DNA from 3 places in the Proteiniborus sp. DW1 genome. Region 2 is predicted to be linked to each of the others. Evidence: predicted binding sites of a transcription regulator. Region 2 holds the regulator's gene; each other region holds the start of a gene.

Region 1 (4,296 bases), on a different contig from region 2:
TTTCTCTATTTATTCTATAGTCTGGATTCCATTTATCTGGCCCCCACTCAGTATTAGATGGAAAATCCTCTCTTTTATTTTCAGGAAGTGGCGTTTTAGTACATAGTTTCTGACCTAGCTTAAGTGCATTAACAGGACAGACCTGAACACATTCACCACATGCAACACATTTATCTTTATCGACTTTAGAAACATAATTCGAACGTACCATATCATTATTTAAAAACATAGTTGCAGATCTTAAAGAAAAACAGCTACATCCACAACAGTTGCAAATTGCATGAGTCTCACCTGGACCATCTGTATTAGGAATTTGGTGCATCAAACCATTCTCTTCTGCTTTTCTAATGATTTCAAAAGCTTCTTCACGAGTAATCTGCCTACCCCTACCTGTACGAATATAGTATTCAGCAGCATGGCCAAGCTGGATACACATATCTTCCTTTAAGTGGCCGCATCCCTCTCCCATGATTTCTCTAGCTGTACGACAAGAGCAATCTGAAACCGAAAAAATTTCACTGTCATTAAGATATTTGGAAACCTCCTCATAGGATGCCCTTCTTGTCTCTCCATCGATTGCTGTTTCTATAGGAATAACTCGCATAAGCCCTGTTCCCACTGGAAAAGCACCTGCGGTCTTTGGCCCTCTTACTCTTCCATAGGCTTCAAAAGACTCTGCAATCTGTGGATGTTTCCTAACATTTTCTTTATGATTGACCATCATTTCCATAACACCTGGTATCCAAGTGTCAAGCCAGTATTTATCAACTCCGTCCCTTTTTCCAACAAAGCAAACACCTGCTACCGCCAAATCCCATAGGAGCTTTTCTGTTTCTTCTATAGTTTTACCACATAAAGGCGCAACTTCTTCAGCACTCTTAGGTTTACGAAATTCTAGATGCAATCCTACCTCTGCCATTTCTTCTGTAACAACAGGCTCTAAAATCAGATACTCAGGATCCCTTTCAGTATATGCATCTTTAGAACCAGGCTTTTTCCTACCAATATGATTAGCAAGATTCAATACTCTTTGTCTGACCATATTTATCCCCCCACTAGTAAGCTGTTTTTCGCTATTCTTTCCAGCTTTTTACTTCACTACGTATCCAATCTGCCCATTCATTAATTCCTTCACCAGTTTTTGCAGAAATAGGTATAATCTTAATATTTGGATTCAATTTTTTAGCATGTTCCTTAACTGCTTCTAGATCAAAATCAAAATAGTCTACCACATCAATTTTATTAATCAATAGAACATCAACTACTGAAAACATTAGAGGATACTTTAAAGGCTTATCATCACCTTCAGGTACACTTAATATCATGGCATTTTTAGAAGCACCTGTATCAAATTCTGCTGGACATACTAAGTTCCCCACATTTTCTAAAATTACAAAGTCAATCCCCTCAATTCCTAAGCCCAATAGACCCTGCCTAGTCATATCAGCATCTAGGTGGCACATGCCCCCTGTATGTAGTTGTATAACCTTTGCACCAGTTTTAGCCACTGCTTTTGCATCTACATCGGAATCAATATCTGCTTCCATAACACCAATAGTCATATCATCTTTTAAAGCTTCAATAGTCCTAAGAACTGTTGTTGTTTTTCCTGAACCTGGTGATGACATTAGATTCAATAAAAAAGTCCTGCTTTTCTTTAATTCTCCTCTGAGCAACTCTGCTTGTCGATTATTGTCCTCAAAAACGCTCTCTTTGATTTCTAAAATTTTAAATGTTTCCATACTACTCCCCACCTTTCTATAAATGATAAATTCATCCATAAATAAATTCCAGTATAATATTGTTATTATTTTATCATTTTTATTTTACCTAAATATAAATTTACTGTCAAAAAAGAAAAACATTGATAATTCAACGTTTTCACAAATAATATTTCAAGTATTGTTTACACTACTGTTTTTTTAACTAAGGTATTTATATATTATTCATATGTTTTATAAAATAAAACTGTAAATTATACTTGAATGTAAAAAAATCTCACATAAATTCTACAACTCTATGGACTAAATATGGGAATAATAGCGTATTAATGATAGTACTATCAATATCATACTGTGATTATTATAATATTTGTTATTTTTTTAACATAGTTTTCTATGGTTACTTGTCTAAACATATGAATATAAAGTATTTTTATCCTATATAGTGAAGTTAGCCTAAAAAAAGCGATTCAATAAATCTATAGAATACCTTATACAGTTGTCTATTGAAAGTGTACTCATAATTTCTCCAGCCAGAAAAATGTTATTTTTACCTTGCATTGCTTCCATTTTATCATAAAAGCCATTTTCTAATTCACTAGTATCTACATAGGGACAATGCTTCCAGTGTTTTGCTTGATAGAGTCTAGGATTTTCTACTCCTAGTCTTGACAAATCACCTATAATAATTTCAAGTGGTGATAACTTTGAGTCATAAGGAGGGTCATATGCATAAAGTATGATTAATTCTTCATCATTACTTATTTCCCATCTTGTGTTCCATATGGTTATATGTCCCTGTCTGCTAGGTGATAGGTTTTCAAGTATACATCCACATCCCTTTGGAACTCTATTTGCTAGAAATGCATATACATTAAATGATTGATATTTTATTCTATTTAGGCGTTCCTTCATATCTCTGTCCCAAAAATGAAAATGGGAAAATTGCTCTAAAGGTGTAGTAATAATGACACGATCATATTCCAATACTTCATAAGGTGTCTTCACATGTAGTTTTCCATTGGAAGCTAATAAAATATCTATAACCCTTTGTCCTAACCTAATATCTTTAATTGATTTACTTAGTGCTTCTGTCAAAGAAGTCACTCCATCCTTCCATGTAGAGAACTCCGGCAATCTCATAAATGACATTAAATGGTCATAATTCATTATCTTAAGAACATAAAGGGCTGGAACCTCTTCAATATTGCCTAACCCAAAAATAGTGAAATAATGTACATAAACAGTTTTTAGAACCTTAAATTGATGGATATCACACCACTTTGAAAATGTTAACATCAGTGCCGACTCAATATTTTGAAGACTAATATTTTCCAATGAGCTATACTTCTCTAAAACATCAGGTAATCTGTCTAATTCGTCTATAAAATCCTTTAATAATTCCTTGGGTATTTGCATAGTTTTTTTACCGTCAGCATTGTAATTGATACGAGACAGTTTAGGTCCATCAGCCTTAATATCTAGCTGTTCCATCAACCTTTTAAGGTTTAATTGAGATGGTAACCCAAAACTAGCCCCCAGTTCATAGGATTTTCCTTTGTACCATATGGTATATAGCTTACCTCCTATGCGCTCACTCTTCTCGAATATAGTTACATTTTCATATCCTCTTTTTATAAGTCCTTCTGCTATGACTAGTCCAGAAATCCCTCCCCCCACAACTGCAACTTTACAATTTGGCTTATTCATCTGTATCACCTCTCTTAGATGAATTTATCAATGCTAGAATCCATAGTGGCAATGTATCAAAATCTACATTATTCTGTGCTGCTCTTTCAAGAATAACTTCTACTGGTGTTTTTCCTGAATTTGAACCACTTGTAATTACAGTTTGAAAATTATATGTCCTCATAAACTTATTTAATGCTCTGTCAACCTTAGCAAATGAGTCTATACCACTATTTAGACCAATTTTATTGTAAAACTCTGTAGTTAAAAACTCATTAAACTTTTTCGTATCGTCTAGTAATGCGCTTTCTTCTGGAGCAATAAACACATGATTAATATTAAAATCTTCTATTATTTCCTTGTACCTTGTTCCTTTTACAAAGTAAGGTAAAAAAGTTCTTTCCTTTACAGTAATTAAATTTTCAATGCTTAAATTAAAAACCTTCAATAAATATGCTAGTTTAAGTTCAAAGTGATGCCAAACATCTATATCTTGTTTCTTATTGTATAGTTTTACCTCTCTATATGTGGAACTAGTATCATAAATACTGTATTGATATATTCTACCTATTCCATCATAAGTGCCCATAAAGTCAATTCTTTGGATAACTAAATACCCAGGATAAGCATCTTGCGACTTTGCAAAACTTTTCTCTTCTTTACTGTAATTTGCTTTGGTTTTCATGTTTATTTTTTTATTCTTTGAATATATTAAACGTTGAGCTCTCTTAGTTAAATCATTACGCTTTAATACATTGTAAACACCTGTTTCACCCACATCAATTCCCTCAGCTCTTAGCTCATAATATATTCTTTTTGGTCCATCTGTCGGATATTTAATCACATATGTTAATATTTCCTGCTCAATTTCCTTACTAACCTTATT
Region 2 (4,296 bases):
TTAAAAATATCATCACCAAAGAATAGAAACTGGGCTAGAAGAGATCTTATTTGGTAGTGGTCTAATGATGGATTTTCATCCCATATTTCATCAACAAGGGTTTTTTCATCATTAAGATTAGATTGCTCCTGATCGAAATACCCTATATTTACATGGTGACCGAGTTCAATTTTGCCATCACTAATAGGGACTTTACCCATGACCATTTTGAAAAGAGTTGTCTTTCCAACACCATTAGGACCAATAAGTCCTACTTTTTCTCCTCTGTATATCTTAAAATTCACATTGCTAAACAGCTTATGGTCACCAAAGTATTTACTTAGATTTTCTACAGATATAACATCATTTCCGCTCTTTATTTTTGGCTCAAATTTAATTTTAGACTTTTTATTCTCACCAAGAGGAGTCTCAATTCTCTTCATTTTATCAAGCATTTTTTGCCTGCTTTGAGCTTGCCTAATGTATCTTTGACCACCGTAGGACATAAATCTTCTAATGATTTCTTCCTGTCTAGAAATCTCCTTTTGTTGTTCCTCATATTTTTTTTCTAAAAGTTCTAGCTCATCTTTTCTTTTTTTCATAAAGGTAGTATAATTTCCACTATATATTTTAAGTTGAGTGTTTTCCAAATAAAATATTTTAGATACAGTATTGTCAAGAAAGTACCTATCATGTGATATTATTATTGCTGCACCCTTATATTCTTTAATGTATCTTTCTAGCCAGTCTATAGCTTGTATGTCAAGATGGTTAGTGGGCTCGTCTAAAAGTAGAATATCAGGCTTGCTTAGAAGTAGCTTTGCAAGCATAACTCTCGCCTTTTGGCCACCACTTAAATGAGATATGGGCATATAAAATTGCTCTTCACTAAAGCCTAATCCCTTTAGAGTACCTTTAATTTCACTTTTAAAACCATATCCATTTTTGTTTTGAAACTCTTCCATAAGATGGGCATATTCATCCATTAATGAATCTAATAAATTAGACCCTTGTTTTTGTCCTTCAATACTAATACTATTTTCAAGCTCTCTTAATCTATTTTCCATTTTTATTAAAGGTATAAATACTTCCATAACCTCATCAAAAATGGATTTATCGCTTTCTATTTGTGTATGCTGTTCAAGATAGCCTATTTTACAATCCTTTGATACATATATTTCACCTGAATCCATAGAAGTTTTTCCACATAGAATATTAAATAAAGTTGACTTGCCAGCACCATTAAGGCCAACAAGACCAATCTTTTCATTATCATTAAGTGAAAAAGTGATTTTATCCAGTATTGTATCTACTACATAGCTTTTAGATATATTGCTGCATGATAAAACTATCACTTTGTTTCCTCCTTGCCTTATCTAATAATTATAATTTTATCAAAAAACGTTTAAAAATGAAACAATAGGGTATGATTTTTAAATAGATAAGATACAATAGAGCTAAGAGGTTTACATTATTGATATGCAAGGAAGTGTTAGCATTATAAAATTGACAGTAAATTAACTGGGTGGTATAATAGCTTAAACATTTCCTTTGTGAGAAAATCTTGATTAGAGTAGGTGGATAATTTTTATGGAGAGAGAAAATAAAGTTTCTATGGCAGTCATAAGAAGACTTCCTAAATACTACAGATACTTAGGAGAACTATTAGAAAAAGATATAAATAGAATATCATCTCAAGAATTAAGTAATATAACTGGTTTTACAGCTTCCCAAATTAGGCAGGATTTAAATAATTTTGGTGGTTTTGGGCAACAAGGTTATGGTTATAATGTTGAAGAATTGCATAAGCAGCTTGGAAAAATCTTGGGATTAGATAGAACCTATAAAGCAGTTATAGTAGGTGCAGGGAACTTAGGTCAAGCAGTAGCAAACTATAGAGGATTCGAAGATGCTGGTTTCAGGCTTTTAGCATTATTTGATAAAAACCCTAAACTAATAGGGCTAAAGATTAGAGATATTGAAATACATGATGTTGACATGCTTGAAGACTTTATTACTGATAATAAAGTCGAAATAGGAATCATAACTACACCAAAGGAACAGGCTCAGTGGGTAGCGGATATATTTGTAAAAAGCAATATAAAGGGCATATGGAATTTTGCTCCTACTGATTTAAAGATTCCTGAAGATGTTGTCGTTGAAAATGTTCATTTAAACGAAAGCTTGTTTATCTTATCATATATGTACAAAGAAGTGAATAATAAGTAAAAGTGTCCCAGTACTGGACACAGTATAAAGTTATAGTATACAAAACAGACTACATTCTAGAATATAGTCTGTTTTTTTGTTGTATTGTTCTTAGATAAAGTAAATTACTTGTCGATTTTTTAAATAGATAATAAAATATAATTGAATCATTTTTAGGTTTGTTATCAATTTAACGTAGTTGATAATTTAATACATTATAACCAATATGTAAGCTTGTAAAATACCTGTTTATTGAATTGATGTTAAGAAAATGTAAGATAAAAAATAACTAAGGCAATAGATTATTGAACTATATTAGCGTATAATAAAATTAATGACAAGGAGTTTACATACTTGAAACTAAGTATGTCTAAAAATTATCAATGTTTCATAGAGAATAATGAGGAGGGAATGACATGAATTTTAGCTTTACTAGCGAGCAGGAAATGATAAGAAAGACCATGAGGGAATTTGCTGAAAAAGAAATAAAGCCTATAGCGGCTGAAATTGACGAGACAGAAAGATTCCCTATGGAAAGTGTACAAAAGATGGCAAGATATAACATGTTAGGTATACCAGTGCCAGAGCAGTATGGTGGAGCAGGGGGAGATGATATAGCTTATGCTATAGCTGTAGAGGAATTATCTAGAGTATGTGGAACTACGGGGGTAATATGTTCTGCACATACATCTCTTGGATGTTGGCCTATTCTAAAGTATGGTACGGAAGAACAAAAGCAAAAATACCTGATTCCAATGGCTAAGGGTGAATATCTAGGAGCTTTTGGTCTTACAGAGCCAAATGCAGGAACTGATGCAGCTGGACAACAAACTGTGGCAGTTCCTGATGGTGATGACTATGTATTAAATGGAACTAAAATATTTATAACAAATGGTGGACAGGCAGATGTTTACATAATTTTCGCTATGACTGATAAGTCTAAAGGCACTAGAGGAATAAGTGCATTTATAGTAGAAAAGAATTTTCCAGGATTTAAAATTGGTAAAAAGGAAAACAAGATGGGTATTAGGGCTTCTTCTACTACTGAACTTATATTCGAGAACTGTAGAGTTCCGAAGGAAAATCTACTAGGGGAGTTAGGTAAAGGCTTTAAAATAGCTATGACCACACTTGATGGTGGAAGAATTGGTATAGCTGCACAAGCATTAGGAATAGCTCAAGGAGCATTAGATGAGACTATTAAGTTTGTTAAAGAAAGGCAGCAATTCGGCAGGGCAATAGGACAGTTCCAAGGAGTTCAATGGATGATTGCTGATATGGTTACTAAGGTAGAGGCTGCTAGACTAATGGTATACAATGCTGCTTATAGAAAATCAGCAGGGCTAGATTATGGTAATGCTGCTGCAATGGCAAAGCTATTCGCATCTGAGACAGCTATGGAAGTAACTACAAAGGCAGTACAGCTACATGGTGGCTATGGGTTTACTAAAGATTATCCTGTTGAAAGAATGATGAGAGATGCTAAGATAACTGAAATATATGAAGGAACTTCTCAAGTTCAAAAAATGGTAATATCAGCAAATGCATTGAGATAGAAAAGGAGTGAGAATGCTATGAGAATAATTGTTTGTGTAAAGCAAGTTCCCGATACTAACGAAGTCAGAATAGATCCAGTAAAAGGAACTCTTATTCGTGAAGGTGTTCCAAGTATTATAAATCCAGATGATAAAAATGCTTTAGAGGAAGCTCTAAAAATAAAGGAAGCTCATGATGATGTAGAAGTAATAGTGCTTTCAATGGGACCTCCTCAAGCTAAAGAAGCTTTAAAGGAAGCTATTGCAATGGGAGCAGATGAGGCTATACTATTAAGTGATAGAGCTTTTGCAGGGGCTGATACATGGGCTACATCTATTACATTGGCTGCTGCTATAAGAAAAATTGGGAAATACGACATAATATTCTGTGGTAGACAAGCTATAGATGGAGATACAGCTCAGGTGGGACCACAAATAGCTGAACATCTAGGACTTCCTCAAATTACATATGTGGAGAAACTTGAACTAAGTGGCAAAGGTGTTATTGCACATAGAGCATTAGAGGATGGTTATTATGTAATTAAGTCAGAGATGCCAGTGGTTCTTACTGCCA
Region 3 (4,296 bases), on a different contig from region 2:
TTTTATCATTACATTCATTTTCTGGTGGTCCAGTAAATAAATCTACTATTTCTGGCTGCCGTATTCTTATAGTGACAACTGTTGTATCATCCCCTGGCTTGTCTACATATAAACACTTACATGTATCGATAAGTCCCTTAGATATACTTTTAGCGCTTTTTTTATTTTTAACTTGCTTTAATAAATACTTTGACACATTCTCCCATTGCCAGCCAAGGTTCAATACTCCCCCTACTCCAGCATGTATTACCCCATCGCTTACAAGTGTAATTACATCGCCCTCTTCAAGCTTCACATAGCTCTCTTTTATTTTCTTGCCATTAATAACAATATCCTTTTTTTCAATTGTCGTCTCTTCATAGTTTCTTGTAAAAAAAATTGGCGGATTATCATATTCGATTATGTAGGCTGTTCCATCTTCTTGAATTTTTACTATTCCAAAGGTTGAGTATGCAAGTTTTCTTATGCTACATTCTGGAAGTGTATTAGCTATTGTATCTACAGTTTCAGAGATACTTGCTCCCCCTTTTAGCATTGTACCAGCAATTTTAGTTGTTAAAGTTGCTAGAATATTGGCCTTTACACCGCTTCCTAGTCCATCAGCCAAAACAACTATAGTACTATTATTAGTATTGATTATCTCCACCTTATCTCCACAAAGCTCTTCACCATATTTATTTAAACTGTCATATGCAACATCTACGAAGAAATCCATTAGATATCACCAGCCTCTCCTAGAGCAATATCCTTTAGCTTTGTAAGTATAACTTTGGTTTCTGCAGTAGTTTCTCCAAGAAGGCTTGCAATTTCCTGAGCTACCCTCATTTGTTTTTCTATTACTTCCTGTGCTGCATTTATAGTCTTTTCTTTTACAATAGCAAGCTCTTCCTTATCTCTTTCAGCTAAGGTAACATCAATCATAATCACCATCAAAACGTTTTCTTTTTCTAGATACATAATGTTTCCTATTAGAACCAAACCATAATTGGAGTATACTAGTTTTTGTCCGATTAAATTTTCCTTAGTTAAAATAACATTTCTAAAGATATCCTCATCTATTAGCTTTGATATAGGTTCACCTATCATAGCCTCTGCCTTAACCTTAAATACCTTTTCAGATTTTGGGTTGAACTCTTTAACCTTAAGATCTTCATCTAGAATAAAGATAATATTTGGACTATTTTTGAAAATTACATTTCTTAGGCTCTCGGCTTCAGCTCTCATAAAAGGTAAGCACATATTTATGTCAGACATTCCTTCAAATACAGATTCCGCCTTTTCTCTACATGATACATAGCCGCATGCAATGCAATTAAGCTCGTCTTCAGATCTATGCTTGCCCATTTTTCTTAATATCTCTTTAATTTCTTCTTCAGATGCTTTTTTTCTATTTACTTTCCTATTAAAAAATTTCTTAGTAAAATCTATTTTTTCAACATTATACCCTATATCACCCTGAGCATAATTCTTCTTTTTATTAATATATTTCTTGACTTTGTCAATTCTAGTATAGTGATTTGTATTATCTTTAGGCATTCCCGGACCACTTAAACAACTGTTTTTACAAATATTAAGCTCAGCAAAGATTCCACTTACCCTATCTTTTTCAATACACTTGAGGAATTCCAGACAATTCCCTACTCCATTAATTCTCATAACTTCATATTTGCCTTCATAAGTTCCATTAGACTCAATCAGCCCTCCTTTAGCTGGAAAAGAGCTTCCCCTCTTATATGAAGTACAATCAAACGGTTGAGGCAAAAGATTTTTTAATACTATTTTTTCTTCTATTAGCCAATTGTCTAGCTCTTCAAAAGTCAGTACAGAATCTATTATCCCTTTATGTTGGAAATCTTCTGCTTCAACTTTTTTAGCTAAGCATGGTCCTATGAATACAACTACACTATCTATACCATATTTATGTTTTAGGAGTTTTCCATGGGCTAGCATTGGTGATACTACTGGTATCATGTATTTAGTCAATGAAGGGTAGTATTTTTCTATGAGATTATTAACTGAAGGACAACTTGTAGTAATGAGATTCTCATAGTTTCCTTCTTCCCAATACTTGTTATAATAGTCAAGTACTATTTCAGCACCTATAGCCGTCTCTTCAACTATTTCAAATCCTAAGTTTTTTAATGCTGTCACAATTTGATACTCATCATCCATATCAAAAGCTCCTGGGAAGGAAGGCGCTATGCTTGCTATTACTTTCTTTTTATTTCTTATAGCTTCCTTTACTTGTTCTACATTGCTTTTGATATGTAAAGCTCCTTTTTGACATACAACTTGACACTTGCCACAGAAAATACATAGATCATCGACTATTTCAGCATGGTCCTCAAGAATTGCAATAGCTTTAGAAGGACACGCTCTTAGGCACTTATTACAGTTATTACAATTTTCTTTTTCGAAATTGATAAACTTCATTTTATAGCCTCCTAATTACATGCTGTTCAAAAAATTCTGCCACAGTTTCCTCCCCAACTGAAACTACCTTATCATCATCTACCCTTGCCGAAACAGCTTTAGTACATTCTCCTAGGCAAAAAGCTGCCTTTACTATCACCTTATCTGATAACTGTCTTTCTTCTATAATATCTTGTAGATTCTTTATCACATTGTAGGCTCCCTTTAGATGACATGCACTACCAATGCAAACATTTATAGTAACCACATCTACACCCCCTTAATTGTTATTAATTTGACAATTTTATATAAAAAAATTATTATTTATCTTATCTATTACTGATAATAGTTTTGAAGATATTTGAATATAGCCTTTCTTTTTATGAAAATAGTATACTATGTTGTTATCTTTTTATCAAAGTTTGTTAAATTAATGTATTATACTTAAAACATGTATTTAAGCAGGTTGTAGCTAATAGTAATGTATATTACAAAAAATTAAGAAAACCTTTTCCAAGGCTTTGACCATAACAGTCATTTTATTCTAATTAGTATTTTAATAAATCGAGTAGTGCGCCCATGCTGGGCTCACCATAATAATAGGGTGGAAATCCACCCTATTGACTACCAACTAATACCAGTGGCCTAGTCCATATCCGTAACCTAGATAGTCGTAAAATCTTCTTCTCCTTCTCCTTCTTCTGCTTAACAAGCTTCCAAGTAATATTATGGCAATTAAGTCTCTAGTTAGCCTTCTTCTACCATAAAAAGGTCTTTGCATAGCATCTACATTACTCATCCAATACTTTCTTTCATCTAAGTCTTCATCTATTTCGGGACACTCTCTCTTCATTCTGTCATATATTTCATCAGTCATGTCTTCTATTTCACTATCTGTAGGTTCCCAATCTTCTCCTTTTTCTCTAATATATCTTTCAAGGCAATCACTTACTTTTGGGTATAGTCTACGATATAAATCTGGATATCTCCTATATATATCAGAGTCTTCTAAATATCTATCTATATCATCCATAGTTCAACCTCCTTACTTCAATCTCTTTGCACTAATATTTTACGTAAGGAGACTAAATTTGCCACCATAAATTTTCCGATTAAAAGCGTCCGGAAAATTAGGCTAGGCCATAAAGCAGTCAAGCACCAAATTTATTAACTCTCTTCGGTCGTTCAAATTTGGTGCTTGGTGCATTTGATTTACCTGATTTACTGAGAAAAACATTCAGAAAATCGAGTAAGTTATTAAAAAAACAGGATAACTTTTGGTTATCCTGCTGCAACAACTCTCTTCATTATTTCTACAACTTCGCTTTTACTTTTTGCATTCATGACATTATTAACAGCATCCTCATCTCTTAAGAAATCCACCAGCTCAGATAATGCAGTGAGATGACCTTCTGAATCTGTAGAGCAAAAGGATATTACTAGCTTAATAGGATCATTGTCTTCATCTCCAAAATCCACAGCTTCTTTTAATGTAATAAGGCTCACACCATTTTTTAACACACCATCCTCAGGTCTTGCATGTGGAAAAGCTATTCCTTTAGAAATTACAATATAAGGTCCTAATTGTCTAACCATCTCTATCATTGCTTTTATGTACCGATTTTCTGCTGCTCCACTACTCACTAAGAGCTCGCCACCCTTACGGACAGCTGCCTCCCAGTTCTCAGCACTAACTTCCAAATCAATAGTGCCTTCAGTAATTAAGTCAATTAACAATTTTACCATCACCATCCAGCTATAATTCTAATTTATACGTGTTAAAAAGAGATGCAATTAAGTATGTATTTATGTAGGTAAATGAAACTGCACCAGTATCATTAATAATAAATGCAATAATTGAACCTACAAATATTATACAATATT

The links. The regulator Rex, encoded in region 2, represses fermentation and respiration genes when NADH is low (regulators of the CRP and FNR family bind a similar motif). The targets are predictions, from matches to a motif close to ATTGTTAANNNNTTAACAAT.
Region 1: a site for Rex is predicted at 1,801-1,820, ahead of hypB (hydrogenase nickel incorporation protein HypB). Genes of this name have one in related genera too.
Region 3: a site for Rex is predicted at 2,696-2,715, ahead of DW1_RS03820 ((2Fe-2S) ferredoxin domain-containing protein). Genes of this name have one in related genera too.

What each region holds. Positions count from the first base shown of each region.
Region 1 is NZ_FMDO01000014.1:127,860-132,155, reverse strand. It holds gene DW1_RS04425 (FAD-dependent oxidoreductase) at 1-1,042, opposite strand, end outside; gene hypB (hydrogenase nickel incorporation protein HypB) at 1,074-1,742, opposite strand; gene DW1_RS04415 (FAD-dependent oxidoreductase) at 2,178-3,431, opposite strand; gene DW1_RS04410 (helix-turn-helix domain-containing protein) at 3,424-4,296, opposite strand, start outside.
Region 2 is NZ_FMDO01000007.1:90,736-95,031, forward strand. It holds gene abc-f (ribosomal protection-like ABC-F family protein) at 1-1,334, opposite strand, end outside; gene DW1_RS01785 (redox-sensing transcriptional repressor Rex) at 1,570-2,208, shown strand; gene DW1_RS01790 (acyl-CoA dehydrogenase) at 2,604-3,743, shown strand; gene DW1_RS01795 (electron transfer flavoprotein subunit beta/FixA family protein) at 3,762-4,296, shown strand, end outside.
Region 3 is NZ_FMDO01000014.1:4,772-9,067, reverse strand. It holds gene DW1_RS03830 (SpoIIE family protein phosphatase) at 1-715, opposite strand, end outside; gene DW1_RS03825 ([Fe-Fe] hydrogenase large subunit C-terminal domain-containing protein) at 715-2,433, opposite strand; gene DW1_RS03820 ((2Fe-2S) ferredoxin domain-containing protein) at 2,435-2,680, opposite strand; gene DW1_RS03815 (hypothetical protein) at 3,044-3,445, opposite strand; gene DW1_RS03810 (PTS sugar transporter subunit IIA) at 3,694-4,158, opposite strand; gene DW1_RS03805 (hypothetical protein) at 4,169-4,296, opposite strand, start outside.